One region of the Exiguobacterium sp. SH1S21 genome, then DNA from elsewhere that is predicted to be linked to it. Evidence: riboswitches for the same ligand, from Rfam matches in the RefSeq annotation. Region 1 holds a riboswitch; the other holds the start of a gene.
What was found. Region 1 has a riboswitch for thiamine pyrophosphate ahead of thiW (energy coupling factor transporter S component ThiW). Riboswitches for the same ligand answer to the same signal wherever they lie in the genome.
Positions count from the first base shown of each region.

Region 2: another riboswitch for thiamine pyrophosphate. It lies ahead of thiT (energy-coupled thiamine transporter ThiT); the one in region 1 lies ahead of thiW (energy coupling factor transporter S component ThiW).

Region 1 covers NZ_SJUY01000001.1:657,886-665,858, forward strand. Annotated here, with positions in the region: gene EVJ24_RS03275 (hypothetical protein) at 1-463, shown strand, start outside; gene EVJ24_RS03280 (aminoglycoside phosphotransferase family protein) at 464-1,432, opposite strand; gene EVJ24_RS03285 (hypothetical protein) at 1,477-1,797, shown strand; TPP riboswitch at 1,822-1,920, shown strand; gene thiW (energy coupling factor transporter S component ThiW) at 1,984-2,472, shown strand; gene EVJ24_RS03295 (GNAT family N-acetyltransferase) at 2,507-2,986, opposite strand; gene EVJ24_RS03300 (YcxB family protein) at 2,968-3,471, opposite strand; gene EVJ24_RS03305 (VOC family protein) at 3,565-3,963, shown strand; gene EVJ24_RS03310 (LTA synthase family protein) at 4,076-5,878, shown strand; gene EVJ24_RS03315 (VOC family protein) at 5,920-6,804, opposite strand; gene EVJ24_RS03320 (putative quinol monooxygenase) at 6,819-7,103, opposite strand; gene EVJ24_RS03325 (methyl-accepting chemotaxis protein) at 7,205-7,973, opposite strand, start outside.
Region 2 covers NZ_SJUY01000003.1:173,646-181,618, forward strand. Annotated here, with positions in the region: gene sdaAA (L-serine ammonia-lyase, iron-sulfur-dependent, subunit alpha) at 1-147, opposite strand, end outside; gene sdaAB (L-serine ammonia-lyase, iron-sulfur-dependent subunit beta) at 160-822, opposite strand; gene EVJ24_RS06180 (DAK2 domain-containing protein) at 886-2,562, opposite strand; gene EVJ24_RS06185 (Asp23/Gls24 family envelope stress response protein) at 2,585-2,947, opposite strand; gene rpmB (50S ribosomal protein L28) at 3,200-3,388, shown strand; gene EVJ24_RS06195 (thiamine diphosphokinase) at 3,446-4,033, opposite strand; gene thiT (energy-coupled thiamine transporter ThiT) at 4,033-4,605, opposite strand; TPP riboswitch at 4,680-4,779, opposite strand; gene rpe (ribulose-phosphate 3-epimerase) at 4,799-5,455, opposite strand; gene rsgA (ribosome small subunit-dependent GTPase A) at 5,457-6,341, opposite strand; gene pknB (Stk1 family PASTA domain-containing Ser/Thr kinase) at 6,385-7,973, opposite strand, start outside.

The DNA.
Region 1 (7,973 bases):
CAAGCTCGACGACGGCACGTACGCGACCGTCTATGAGAATGAAGACGGTGAAATCGCCAACGGTCCCGAGTCGGTCGCACCGCTCTTTTGGCAAGAAGAGTCGTTCACGCAATTCGTTGAGGAGATTGAGAAGCGCAAATACGGGACGAGTGCCCCCCCGACCGACGTCACATTGACGCAAGACGAGTTTCAATCGATTTACGACCGCCATGCCTACACGTCAGCGCTCATCGTCGAGCTCGACGAATGGGGAGTTCAAGTCGCACGCGACCCAATCGAGAACGTCATCATTGCCGGGAACGGCGTCAAGGAAGTGACGGCCGACTTGATCGTCTTTGAGATCGAAAACGGCTACGCCATCGTCTACGACCAAGACGGTGAGATTTTGAAAGCACCGGAGTCAATCGCCCAGCTGTTTTGGAACGAGACGGATTATGAAAACCTGCTCGAGAAGAATGAGTGATCACGTACCGCGACGTTTCAAGTCCCGATACTCGAGGAACAAGTTGAGCCATTGGACCGGTTTATCGGCTGACTCGGACGGATCATACCGATAGTTGGTCACATATACATGCCACGACAGCGCCCGATATACGCAACCGAGCTCTTCAGCGATCAACAAATGGCGCCATAGCAAGTCCCGCGGCGCCACACTTTCCCACTCAGCCAAGTAGACGGTACGCATCTTCTGAATCTGTTCATACCATGCGACTTCATCGTCTTCCGGCAACAAGTCGTAGAGCGCGTTCCAAAACACACGGACGCTGAAGAACGGATGGGTGACGGTCGCATCGCCCCAATCGAGAATACATAAGTCATCCGTCTGTTTGCGCCAAAAGATGTTGCCGCCATGTAAGTCGCCGTGCTCGAGACTCATCGGCACCCCAGTCGCGAGCTCGTCGCACATGGTGAGGAGTTCGTCTTGGAGCGCCAGCACCGCCTCTGCCTTATCTCGATCTAACCCCGTACATAACTCGGGTAAATACGTCCGTATCTCTTCTTTTAGACGAGCCGGACGCCGGTCCGGGATACCGTAGGCCAAAAGCGTATCCGTGTAATTCGCTTCTTTTCTCTGTAGTTTCGCATATTGACGCACAGCCGCTTTGTACCGACTGTGCTTGGGGTATTCACGAAGTGCATACCCGCCGATGTCTCGCATAAGTAGCCAGTTGCGTGTCGCGGCAATGGCGATGACCTCCGGGACGAGTCCCGGATGCCGTTCGGCTAGATGCATCGACAGTTCAGCCTCGCCACCACTGATTGCTGTCACCGCCTTGGCGTAGTAACGGTCTGCCCCGTACTCTCCATACATCAAGTATGTCAAATCGGTATCTTTCACAACCCGCCACGTCACGCCTGGCACGTGACCATCGAGCCAGTGCTCGAACTGTTCACGGTAAGACTCGTCACGCCATGGGATGGCATCCCTCACTGACCTCACTTCCTTTCACCACACTTCGTTTAGGAGGAAATAATATGGACGTTGTCTATTATTCATACCCGGTCGATGCGCTACTCTATATGTATTTAGGTGCGACGGCTGTCTTCAGCTTCATAATTGGTCTAGTCGTTCGCCGTGTGTCGAGACGTCCAGATATCAGCTTTTGGACGACGATCGTGCTCAGCTTTGTCGGACTATGTCTTTCACTCGGCTGGTTCCGTAACGCCTCGGTCACCGTATTTATGGGTACACTCCCGTGGGTCATCAATCTCATGTTTTCCCTGTTTTTATACGCCCTGTATAGCGGTATCATTTATTTCATCTTCCGACCGCGAAAAATTGAGGCAACAAAATAACGTTATGCTATACTCAAACCAATAAACGACCACTAGGGGAGCCTTCGGGCTGAGACGGCAACTGCCGGACCCTTCGAACCTGATCTGGCTCATACCAGCGTAGGGAAGTGGCTTGGATACGTCTGTCTGTCCACGCCACTTTTCCACTTGGAGAAGTGGCGTTTTCATTTTGAAAGGAGACACTTCATGCGTATTCAACAACTCACTTGGATGGCGATGCTCATCGCCATCGCCATCATCGGCTCCTTATTCATCTCCATCCCGACCGGTGTCGCCCGGGCCTATCCGGTGCAACATATGGTGAACGTCATCGCCGCCGTCACCGTCGGTCCGATTGGTGCCGTCCTCGTCGCGTTCGTGACCGGACTCGTCCGTGTCATGACCGGGACCGGGTCGTTGCTCGCCTTCCCAGGTGGTATGATCGGCGCCTTGCTTGCTGGACTATTTTACGTGCGGACGAACCGGGTCGCTTTCGCTGCGCTCGGTGAAGTCATCGGGACGGGCGTCATTGCCTCGCTCATCGCCGTCCCGTACGCGAAAATCTTAATGGGTTCTGAGTTTGGGGCGCTGTTCTTCTTCCCGGTCTTCCTCGCCTCGAGCGTGACTGGAGCCATCCTCGGCTGGATCGTCTTGGCTCGGGTCAAACAATTGCGTCCGCTTACGATAAAGCGATAATTGAACAACAACCACCAAAACAGGGACGGCCGACTTAGGAAGGCTGTCCCTGCTTCACGTGATACACCCAAATCTCTTCCCCGTTCGCTTCATCAATCAAGCCACTGTCCTCGAATCCGCCCTTCGCATAAAACCGTTTCGCCGGTTCATTCGTCGGATGGAGGCTGAGGATGAGGTCATCGACATCAAATCGCTCTTGCATCCACTCAATCGCAAGTTGCAAAAATGTTGACCCGATGCCTTTCCCTTGCTCATCCATATCAATCATAAAGCGGTCGAGCCAGACGTAACGCTCCACCTTGTTCTCGGCCCCGACCATCATGAAGCCGACCGGTTGATTGTCTCGACAGAGCGCGTAGCACGTCCACGCGTACTTGACGTCGACGTCCATCTCGCGGAGCGATTCCGCGTTCGTTTCGATAAAGCGGGCCTGACCAGGTGCGACGGTCAAGGCGACGACCGCATCCAAGTTCGTCTCATCAATCGGTTGAATCGTCAACGCATCGGTAGCCATCGTTGTACCTCCTCCATGTCCTGCCCGCGTTTCGGCAAGATGTAGGCGCTGACCGACGAGTTATACAAATACACATAATCGGCTTCCTCGACGACTTCCTTGATGCCGCTCCATGAGACTTTCGTCTCCCCGAACGCATTTTTGTCACGAAGACCGTCTTCATCCAGATCCATCGTATGCGGGCCGATCATGCCTTCATTGCTTCGTTCTTGAATCATCCGCTTCGTCTGTTTTCGGATATGCCGTTCAAAATACTTCGGATAATACAGAAACCAGATGAGGCTGATGACGCCATACACCCCAAACAGCCACCAGCTCGTATCTTGAAACAATGTCGCGAACGTCAAAGCGCCACCACCTAAAATGATGACGGGCCCGATGATGCGCTGCAGGAATAGCATCCTCTTCCCTATCTTTGAACGTCTAATATGACTCAAGTTGAAGTGAATGTAGTCTTCTTCCGTCAATTCGTATTGGATTTCCATATGTATCCCTCCTCGGTGTCGTATACGTCTTCGTTCAAGAAAAGTTCCGCTTCAGGCTCCTATTCGCTAAAATGAAAGCAAAGGAGTGACACGATGAAACAAATCCACCATCTCTGTATCCAAACGCCCGACTATGCGGCGTCAAAGCAATTTTATGAAACGCTCGGTTTTGAGCTCGTCCAAGAGTCACCCAACTTCCATACCCGGGCGTTCAACAGTTGGCTCAAGCTCGGCGACTTCTATATCGAACTCCAGACGGCGAAGACCGACGAGACGTTATCGCCGTATTCGAAACATGCGGCCGGACCCGTTCACTTCGCCTTGTACGTCGATGACCTTGAAGCGGAAGTCCGTCGGCTCGAGGCGCTCGGTGTCACGTTCTTGCCGAAACATGGCGGCAACATCTACTTCGTCGTCGATGGACATTTGAGCAAACTAAAAGCCCCGGAAGACACGATCATCGAGCTTCGGGACACATTTTTGATCAAGTGAGGCGCTCGCCTCGCTTTTTTTCGTCCGTATCGCACACCCCCATGTTTCCCGCCACCTACGAACAGGTACATGAAAAAGAATACGACGTGTACGTACCGTTTGGAGGCTATTTATGAAATATCTTGATTATTGGAGTTATCTGTCACTATCACTTGCCAAACTATTTTTATTCAGCGTCTTGACCGCGAGCGCGTTCAACGTTCATTTTTTACTCGTCAATATCGGGATGATTCTCATGATGACGAGCTGGGCTCTACTCGTGAAGACGAAAACACGGCGCTGGATTTTATTCGCCTCGCTGTTTCTACACAGCACACTCCTCATCTCCGACGTCTGGTATTACCGCTATTTCGGCAATCTGTTGTCGGTCGCGCTTTTGTCAGACGTTGGTCAGATGGGCGACGTCGGCGGCGGCTTCCTGACGTTGATTCAACCGACCGACTTTCTATTGTTCGCGGACCTGGTGCTTTATACCGCTGTCCTCGTCTATATGAGAAAAAGACCTGCGCAAGTCACAGGAAAAAACCGCCGGATCGCCGCTGCCGGTTTTGTCATCGGCTTGGCCGCCTTCGTCGTTCCATTAACCGTCAGTCAGCCGAATGATGACGAGCAAGCACCGATTTCGAACATGCGTGAATATTACGAGTACGGCTTTTGGGGGTATCACGGCCTCGACTTATTCCGTGGCATCGGCGACCAACTCGGCTTCGGAGACGGCTTAACCGCACAAGAAGAGACGCGGCTCGGTACCTCGACTCCAACCGACGTCGAGACAACGGCTGATACGAACGTCATCATGCTGCAGCTCGAGTCGTTCCAGACGTCGGTGATCGGACAGACGATCAACGGACAGGAACTGACACCGAACTTGAACGCGCTTCGTGACGAGATGTTGTACTTCCCGAACTTCTATCATCAGACGCACGAAGGCCGGACGTCGGACGCAGAATTCACGGTCAACACCTCGCTCTATCCCGTCAAATCCGGTTCAGTGTACACCCAGTACGGTGACCATACGTTTGACGCCTTACCTGAACGTTTGCGCCAAGCCGGCTATGATACGGCCGCGATGCATGCGTTCGATAAAACGTTTTGGAACCGCGACAACGTCTACGACAATATCGGCTTCAATCATTTTTTCAGCAAAGACGATTACCCCGCTCAGGACGTGATCGGCATGGCACTTAACGACAAAGACTTCTTGACCACTTCCGTCGAAGCGATGGACACGTTAGCAGAACCGTTTTATGCGTTCATGGTCGCTTTGACGAGCCATACGCCGTACGACATTCCGGAAGAAGAGAAGCGTTTGGACTTGACCGGATATGACGATCCGCTGCTTCAAAACTATTACCATACCATCCATTACGTCGACGCGGCCGTCGGATTGATGGTCGATCAATTGAAGGCGAACGGGACGTGGAATAATTCGTTAGTCGTCTTTTATGGCGATCATGACAGCGGGCTGACCTCAGCAGGTGACGAGATGGCCGAGCAAGCGAACGCCGATTCGGCCGTCGAACTGTTTCAGCTCGACCGTTCTGTTCCGCTCTACATCAAGCCAGCCAACTTGAACGAAGGTCGAACGATCGAAGCGAGCGGCGGTCAAGCGGACATCGCCCCGACCATCCTAGAGTTGCTCGGGATGGAGCCCGCCTACATGCTCGGTAGCACATTGCTCGACGACGAACCGAACTTGACCGTGTTCCGTAACGGGTCGTTCCGGTACGACACGCTCTACTATGTTCCCAACTTGACCGAACCCATCGGAAACGGGACGTGTTACGCGGTCGAGACAGGAGACGAGCTACCGCTCAGTCAATGTGAGCCTTTCATCGACGAAGCGGCCGAACAGCTGCGTCTGTCCGATACGATCATCGAGAAAGACGCACTCTCTAAAAAGATACGCGAATAAAACCATGCCGCCCCGATTCGTTAAGGGCGGCATGATTCATTTCAATATACTTTTCGCAACTCGGTCAGATCGATCTTCTTCATCGGCAAGAACGCTGCCGTTACCCGCGCCAACTGTTCCGGCGTGCCGGTCGTCAGCATCTCTTCCATCTCCCACGGCACGATTTGCCAGGAGACGCCGTAGCGGTCCTGTAGCCAACCGCATTGTTCGGCTTCAGGTACGGACGATAGTTCATCCCAATACGCATCGATTTGGTCTTGTGTCTCACAAAACGCGATCAGCGACTGCATCTCGTTGAAAGCGAACTGGTGATGCTCGGCACTGTCCATGACGACGAACTCACGTCCAGATAAGACGAAACGGGCGTAGTTCAACTTCCCTTCTAATTCTGGGCCATCGTCTTTATCGTAACGGATCAGCTGATCGTCGAGGACGTAAGAGTCCGGAAATACCGTGACCCAATCGTCCATCGCCGCCTCGGCCCGACCGAACGCCTCCCCGACGAATAACAGACACGGGGTCACCGTCTGGATGTCCATGCCACCGTTGTGCATGATTTGCCAAGAGACGCCGTGCTTGTCTTTCAACCAACCGTAACGTTCACTAAAGTCGTACGTGTCGAGCGGCGTGAGCACGTCAGCACCGTCCGATAACTTGTCCCACAGCGTATCGACTTCTTCTGACGTCGGGAGCGAGACCATATAGGAGAAGGACGGATTCCGCTCCTTCAAGTTACCGGCACCGAGCAGTTGAAAGAACTGACCAAAGAGTGAGACCGTGACGACCGTCGTCTCACCAGGCGGAGTGTCGATAAGTTTCGTCGTATAGTCGACGAATGAATCCGGAAATATCGAGGCGTACCAATCGGCAATCGCTTCGACGTCTTGCTCGAACCAAATACACGGAATAATCGGTTGCGTGATCATCGGACTGTCTCCTTTCAGACCTCTTGCAAACGGTACACGTCACGGACAGCGAGTAACGTCTCGGCAGCTTGCCGATACGCTTGGTAGTGGGCTGAGTTGATATGATGGTCGAGCGCCGTCTCGTCCCGATACTTTTCATAGAACACGAACGTACCCGGCGCATCGATTGACTCGTGTAACACGTAGGTGATGCACCCTTCTTCCTGCCGCGACGGCGGGATGACCTGATCGAGTGCTTGACGCAACTCACTCTCTTTGCCCGGGTGAGCCTTTAAAATAGCTGTGATCGTAATTTCCATTGATCGTTCCTCCTCATTTTAGGACTGACGCAAAACTTTTCCCGTTTTAGAAGAGATGTATACGCAAATGGACACGCCTATTTTCAAGGCGTGTCCATCATTTAGACGAGTTCGTTCGCAATCTCGTTCAATTCTGCAATTTGATCCTTTAACGAAGCCAACGCCTGTTGCTGCGACGTCGTCAACACATGCACGTCTTGACCGTTCTCTTCGAGAGCTGTCATCAGTGCTGACATTTGGCCCGTCACTTGATGGACTTTGTTCAGTTCTGATGCGACGACTTGGAGCTGGGTCGATGTCTCATCCACCGTGCTCGCTACCGTCCCTGTCGTTTGAATCATGGAGAGAATCGACGTCCCGCTCTTACGGACTTGTTCTTCCTGCGTCGACAAACGTTCTGTACTGCCATCGATTGCCCGTTCCGTCACTTGTACCTCTTGCATGACGAGTTGGATAATATCATTGATTTGAGATGAGGCTTGGGCGGTTTGAGCCGACAAATTTCGAATCTCGGACGCAACGACGGCAAACCCTTTCCCGTGCTCACCCGCTCGCGCCGCTTCAATTGAAGCATTGAGCGACAGGAGGTTCGTCTGAGATGAAATCTGCTGAATCGTCCCCGTGATGGTCCGTACTTCTTGGAAGCGCTCCGCCAACCCTTTAAACGCATGATTGACTTCACCGATACTTAAGTTCAGTTCAGCGAGCGACCGTTCTGTCGAGTCCATGTTTTCATGCGAGACGTGAGCGTCCTGCAAGACGCCACTTACTTGAGACGTTGTCTCCTGGAGCTGCTGCTGCATTCGTTCAAACGCCTGTACAGTTGAATGGATTTGTGAAGCGACAGTTTGAATAAGACCTGCCTGTTCA
Region 2 (7,973 bases), on a different contig from region 1:
CATCACTTCAAGGTTACGTTCCATCATCGCCATGACCTCTTCTCGTGTCGAGCGTCTGACGTGGACTTCTTGCTCGATCATCACTTCAGAGATCGGGATGTTTCGTTCCGTTGCCGTCCGTACTAATTCTTCTACTGATTTAAACATAGTCGTTTCTCCTTATTCCCCAAAGATGGCTACCCGTTCGATTTGAGGTAACCGTTCCAGTTCCGCTAATACATCTTTTGGCATCGGTTCATCCATTTCAATCGCCATCAAGGCTTGCTTGCCTTTTTCATGACGGCTCACTTCCATATGCCCGATGTTCAGTTCGTGCTTGGCGAGTATGCCCGTCACGGCCGCAATCGCCCCGAAGCGATCGTGATGCAAGACGACGAGTGCCGGTCCACCGCCAGAAAGCTTGAGCGGGAATCCGTTCAATTCGGTGATTTCAATCGTGCCACCGCCAATCGAGATCCCAACGATCTCAAACGTCCCCTCCGCGTCCTCGAGATGAACCCGGGCCGTGTTCGGATGATCCGTGAGCGCGTCGCTCGTCTCAAAGACGACTTCGATTCCCCGCTCTTTCGCGATGTCGAGCGCTTGCGGGATGCGAAGATCGAACGTATCGAACCCCATGATGCCTCCGACGATGGCAACGTCTGTCCCGTGACCTCGATACGTGTCGGCGAACGACCCGTAAAATGTGATCCGCGCGAGGTCCGGCGTTCGGCCGAACAGTTTGCCGGCCATAAGACCGATCCGTGCGGCTCCGGCCGTATGCGAACTCGATGGTCCGACCATGACCGGTCCGATAATATCAAACACACTGCGATATTTCATCGCATTTCCCCCTTTCAAAAAAACCCTACCTTCATTATACAGAAGGCAGGGCTGAGATACAGCTTATTCCACACTAAAAATGTAGGAGTAGAGCGGTTGTTTACCGTCGTGAACTTCGATTTCAATCTCATCGTTCTTCGATTCGATGTAAGCCGAGAGTGCTGCGACGTCTTCCGCCGACGAACCTTCGCCCGTCAAAATCGTGACAATCTCATCATCCGCGTCCACAAGTGCATCTACGAGCGCTTTTGCCGCTTCTAGACTCGATTTTGATGATGCGACGATTTTCTTCTCAGCAATCGCCATATGATCATCTTTACGAATCTCGACACCGTCGATACTCGTGTCACGGACAGCGTATGTCACTTGTCCTGACTTGACCGTAGTTGCGGCCGTCTTCATGACCGACTCGTTCGTCTCGACATCCGCTTCAGGATTGAACGCGATGGCAGCCGCTAGTCCTTGCGGTACCGTCTTCGTCGGAATGACCGAGACGCCGCAAGGTGCGACCGATGCCGCTTGCTCAGCGGCCATGATGATGTTCGAGTTGTTCGGGAAGATGAAGACGTGCTCGGCGTTCGCCGCTTCAATCGCTTTGACGATGTCTTCCGTCGACGGGTTCATCGTCTGCCCGCCTTCGATGACATGTGCGGCACCGAGCGAACGGAACAGTTCACTGACACCTTCACCCATGGCGACGGTGACGATCGCGTAAGGTACTTTCGCTTTGACGGCAGTCGCTTGAACGCCGTGCTGGTTGGCACCGTGCTCTTCTTCAAGAATCGTCGAATGCTGTTGACGCATGTTCTCGATCTTGACCGCGACAAGCTCACCAAAACGTTGTCCTTTCGTGATGACGTCGCCCGGCGTCTCGACGTGAACGTGGACTTTGAGCAACTCTTCGTCGGCGACGACAAGGAGCGAGTCTCCGAGTTCAGACAGCTCGTTACGGAACACGTCCTCATCGAACGGAGTCTGTTTCAACTTTTCGTCTTGGAAACGGACCATGATCTCCGTGCAATATCCAAATTCGATATCTTCCGTCGACATGAAACCTTGCGCAGCATGGTGTTCTGCCTCAACGAGGGCATCCATGACCGGTGCGTGCGGCTTCTCGAGCTCTTTCCCTTCAAGGCTCGCGAGGAACCCTTCATAGATGACGAGGAGACCTTGACCGCCTGAGTCGACGACACCGACTTCTTTTAAGACCGGCAACAAATCAGGTGTCCGCTCGAGCGAAGCTTTCGCTTCCGTGATCACTTGCTCCATGAACTCATTGAAATCGCTCGTCGACTCAGAGGCACGGAGCGCTTCGTCGGCCGCTTCACGAGCAACCGTCAAAATCGTTCCTTCAACCGGTTTCATAACCGCCTTGTATGCCGTGTCAACGCCACGTTTGAGTGCCTCGGCAAAGTCGAGTGTCGACAATTCTGTCTTTCCTTCGATCGATTTACCGAAACCACGGAATAATTGGCTCAAAATAACACCCGAATTCCCACGGGCCCCCATAAGTAGGCCGCGGGCAAACTTCGATGACACGTCAGCGATGTTCGCTGTGTCGAGTGCGGCCACTTCCTTCGCACCTGAAGTCATCGTCAAATTCATGTTCGTTCCCGTGTCGCCGTCTGGGACCGGGAAGACGTTAAGCGAATCCACGTAATCTGCATTTTGGCTCAAGTTGGCTGCACCGTTTGCGACCATTTGCGCAAACACCAATCCATCTAAACGTTTTAACCCCACACCAAATCCTCCTTCGTTCTCGTCAGTCATTCGTCAGACGAACGCCTTGTACGAATATATTTACCGACGAAACGTTTAATCCTAAAGTTTCACCGAGCGTGTATTTTACACGACTTTGCACGTTGTACGCGACTTCCGACACTTTCGTCCCGTAGCTCACGATGATGTGCATATCGATATGTACGTCTTCTCCATCTTGACGTACGACAACGCCACGCGCATAGTTCTCACGTTTGAGCAGTTCTGCGATCCCGTCTTTCAGTTGAGCTTGTGACGCCATTCCTACGACGCCGAAACATTCCATCGCCGCACCGCCCGCGAGTGTCGCGACCACGTCGTTCGTGATATCAATATTGCCATATGTTGTCTTCATTTCAATTGCCATATGGAGTAGCCTCCTTTATTCGGAATGATTCCTACAGTATATTCTACAATAAGTACCTAGTTATTAAAAGGACATGCCCCTAAACTCGGTCAATTGTAACCGCAACCCTCATTCATTATTAAAATCCTCATCCGTAATGTCAAGTTTTTTTCTTGTCATCCGGTTATTTTCTAGTTGCATCGTGAAAAAACCCATGCTAATATAAACGAGTGTCTATTAGGACGAACCCACATAAAAAAGGAGGGGAAACGCATGGCACGTAAATGCTACGTAACAGGTAAGTCACCTAAGTCAGGTAACAACCGTTCGCACGCACTCAACAAGACAAAACGTACTTGGGGTGTAAACGTACAAAAAGTTCGCATTCTCGTTGACGGTAAACCTAAACGAGTTTGGGTTTCAGCTCGCGCTCTTAAATCAGGTCTCGTTGAACGCGTATAATTACCATACACGAACGAAATAAATCCCAGCGGCATGCGCCGATGGGATTTTTTTTGTTTATTTCTTTATATACATAATCAAGACGTTGCCGCTATGAACGAGCAAGTCCGCCTCTTCCGCCGACCACTCGTTTGAGATCGTCAGCGCCTCATGGCTGACGACGTCATGGTTCTCGAGCGGGTACTTGACGCCACGAATCGAGACCGAGGCCCGTTTCCAAGGTACGAGCGACAAGTAATGGTCAGGACGACGCGGGAGACGATAGTCCCCTTTTCCGACGAGACGGACTTCTTGCCCGTCTGCGAACAACCGCATCTCGGGGTACGCTTCGAGCAGACCGACGTTGCTGAGCGTCATATCGAGCCTGCCCCCGAGTGCACCGTATACGTCGATCACGTCCGCCCCTTTCCCTCGTGCCGCCTCGAGAGCGATCTCAAGGTCGGTCACGTCTTTTTCAGACGGATAACGGACAGCTTCCTCCGGCACGGTGCCTGTGAACGAATCAAAGTCACCGACGAGCAGGTCCGGCTTCATTCCACGGTCGAGCAGCGTATGATAGCCGCCGTCGACGCCGATGACGTAATCGGCGTTCCGAGGAAGCTCAGGGACCGCTTCCGGGCTCGCAGCCACAATCAAGACGCGCATTATCTGATGTCCCGTGTCGCGAGCGTCGCGAAACGCGGCGCCGACGTGAACAAGAGCACGATCACGACCGCCGAGACGAGGAACGACGGCAACATATACGTCAAGTTATAGCCTAGCGAGTACAAGACGACCGGTCCTTCCGCATACTCGGCGAAGAAGACGATGCCAGAAACGACGTGCGCAACGTAGCGGAGCGCCGAGCCGATCAACGCCCCGAGAATCAAATAGAACGTGAGCGTTTTCTTGGCGCCGTCTTTTGCCGACTGTTTGACTTGCCCGGCGAAGATGCCGGCGACTCCGACGAGGCCGTAGGCGACCGTGTAGTCGAGTAAAAATTGGACCGGTGTGAAGATATAGGCCCCAAATAACAGTTGTAGCGTCCCGACGAGCGCGCCTGTCGCGAGTCCGCCTCTCAATCCATGCCGATACGCCATCACGAGAATCGGCAGCATCGCCAAGCTGACTGCTCCGCCTTGCGGCAACCGATATGGGATGAGCATGTCAAAGATCAGTCCGAGCGAGGCGAACAGCGAGATTTCAATGAGCGCCTGTAGTTTTAAACGTTGTTTCATCTTATTCCCTCCTTGATATGAGTGAACGACAAAAAGCAGCATGACGTAAACGCCATGCTGCTATCGTGTAGCAACGTGCATTTTCGCCACATCCCTACGTCCGTGTGAACGGAACAGGTTCAAAGGGTTAGCTCATGCCTCTCAGCCACAGATGTGACACCCCTTGCGACAATATTTGTTGTTCTACAGACAATTATACACGAGACGCGTTGCGAATGCTATCGATTGCGTCTTTATAGCTCGGTTCGTTATAGATGGCTGAACCGGCAACGAGGACGTCGGCACCTGCGTCGATACAAAGTTTTGCCGTCGCAGGATTTACCCCGCCATCGATCTCGATCTCGAAGTCGAGACGACGCGCTTGGCGCATCTCGCTGAGCGCCGCAATCTTCGGGACGACCGCTTCGATGAACGCTTGGCCGCCAAAGCCAGGGTTCACGGTCATGAGCAATACCATATCGACATCACCGAGCACGTGCTCGATTGATGACAACGGCGTATGTGGGTTCAAGACGACACCACACTTGGCGCCGGCTCCTTTGATTTGTTGCAATACGCGATGCAAATGGTTTGTCGCCTCGACATGGACCGTGACGATATCGGCGCCTGCTTGAACGAAGTCCTCGACGAACCGTTCCGGTTGGTCGATCATCAAATGGACGTCTAATACCATGTCCGACTTGTCACGCAAACTTTTGAGTACCGGCAGTCCAATCGAGATGTTCGGCACGAACTGACCGTCCATGACGTCAAAATGAATGTAATCGGCCCCTGCTTCTTGGACCGCTTTGACCTCTGCCTCAAGGTTGGCAAAATCGGCCGACAGGATCGATGGTGCGATTTTAATCATGTTAGTACCTCCGTTGTCTATCTTTTAATTCCTCCATAAACGTAACATAGTTCGCATAGCGGGTGGAAGCGATTTCTCCGGCCTCGACCGCCGCTTTGACGGCACAACCTGGCTCGTTCAAATGGGCGCAACCACGGAATTTACAGTCATCGTGCCGCAAGACGAATTCAGGGAAACACCAACGCATCTCCTCGACTTCAAGTTCTTCCGGGAACTCAAGACTCGAGAATCCAGGTGTATCGGCGACGAACCCGTCCGCGAGTGTGATGAGCGTGACGTGACGCGTCGTATGCTTCCCGCGGCCAAGCGCTTTCGAAATTTTACCAGTCGCGAGTTCGAGCTCCGGTGCGACCGCGTTCAGCAACGAACTCTTCCCGACGCCGGTCTGTCCGGCGAACACGCTCGTCTTGTCTTTGAACGCGCTGCGGATGAGCTCGATTCCAGCTCCGTCTTCGGTCGACGTCTCAATGACTTGATAGCCGATCGAACGGTATAGCGCTGCCGCCGCACTAATTTTTTCTTTTTCAGTTTCTAGCAACAAGTCCATCTTCGTCAACACGATGATTGGGTGAACTTGCTTCGATTCGATCAAAATGAGAAAGCGGTCAAGCAAATGAAACGAGAACGCCGGCTCTTTCACGGAAAAGAGCAGAAACGCCTGATCGATGTTGGCGATCGGCGGACGGACGAGATGGTTCGACCGCTCATCGACAGCCATGATGTAGCCGGTCCCGTCCCCTTGGTCTTGAATATCGACGTCGTCCCCGACGACGGGCGAAATGTTTCGGTTCCGGAAGTTTCCCCGGGCGCGACATCTGATTTCAACTTTCGTTTCGGTCATGACATCATAAAATCCACCTTGCAAGCGAATAATCGTTCCTTTCATCCTGTTTCCTCCTTAGAAAAGAGGTGACGCGCACGCCACCTCTTCATTGTGAATCTTTTGCTTGGGCGTATGTCACCGTATCGGTCCGAACGACTTCTCCCTCGACTTCAATCGTCGCGGTACCGACTTCGTCCGGAGCAATGACGAGCGTATAGGAATACGTCGTCGTTTCTGTGATCATATCACGCAACACTTCGATCTCACCACGGGCATCGACGGTACGGATGACGACTTCGACCGGCTCCGCCTCTTCACCTTCTGCCGGCGGTTCGATTTCGACGTCCACTTCTCGCTCGATCGAGATGTCGGTCGGCTCGACCCCTTGTGAGACGATGACCGTCAGTTCCGTTCCCGGGTCGACCGCCGTCCCTGACGTCGGAAGTTGACGAATGATTTGATTCGCTGGGATGCTCGTCGAATACTCATCGCGTTTCACGATTTTCAAGTTGTTTTGCTCGGCATAAGTTGACGCCTCTTCGAACGTATAGCCCGTCAAATTGGCAAGCTCAATTTTATTGCTACCGGTCGAGACGACGAGCGTGACCGTCTCTTCCGACGCGATAACTTCTTCACCTGGCGTGATCGACTGCGAAATCACATCTCCGCTGTCGACCGTTTCGGACGCTTCGGATTGGATTTCAATATCTGTGAAATCAAGATCTTTCAACGTTCGTTCCGCTGCTGTTTGAGACAACCCTTCGACGTCAGGCATCTCGACCGTCTCTTTCCCAGCAGACACGACGATGGTGACGACCGTTCCACGCTTCGGCTTCCGTCCAGGTTGCGGGTTTTGCGAAATCACGTCGCCTTCAGACACGTTGTCACTCACTCGGTCCGTCGTCTCAACGACGAATCCGGATGCTTCCAGTTCAGTCGTCGCATCACCGACGCTCATACCGACGACATCAGGCACGACGGCACGTGACATTTCATCTGCAACCACATACGCGGCAACCCCGCCACCAATCAATAGAAGAACGAGCACTAGCCAGAGCCACCACTTCTTTTTCTTTTGTTTCTTCGGCGTCGCTGATTCCGGCTCGACTGCAGCTACCGGCTGCTTGACGACTTCTTTCGGTTCTTCCGGGACGACAGGCGCCATGACGAGCGTCTGATCAAACTCGTCTTGTTCTGTCGGCATCCGTTTCGGTTCGTCCGCTCGGTCTGGGCTGAGCGATGTCAAGCAGTCTTTTTTAAAAGCAGCGACCGAGGCATGTCGTGCCCCCGGAGATTTGGCGAGCGCCTGCATAATACAGTTCTCAAGCGCTTGTGGAATTTTAGGGTTCAAGTCGAGCGGTCTGATCGGATCATCTTGCAAATGTTGCAACGCGACCGCGACCGGCGTCTCACCGATGAACGGGACTCGTCCTGTCACAAGTTCGTACAGCACCGCACCGAGCGAATAAATGTCTGACTTCTCATCGGCAAACTTACCACGCGCTTGTTCCGGAGAGAAGTAGTGGACCGACCCGAGGACTGACATCGTATGGGTCAGCGTCGCGTTCGACATGGCCACGGCAATCCCGAAATCGGTCACTTTGACGTTCCCATTTTGGTCAATCATCATGTTTTGCGGTTTGATATCCCGATGAATGATGCGATGGGCATGGGCATGATCGATCGCATCACAGA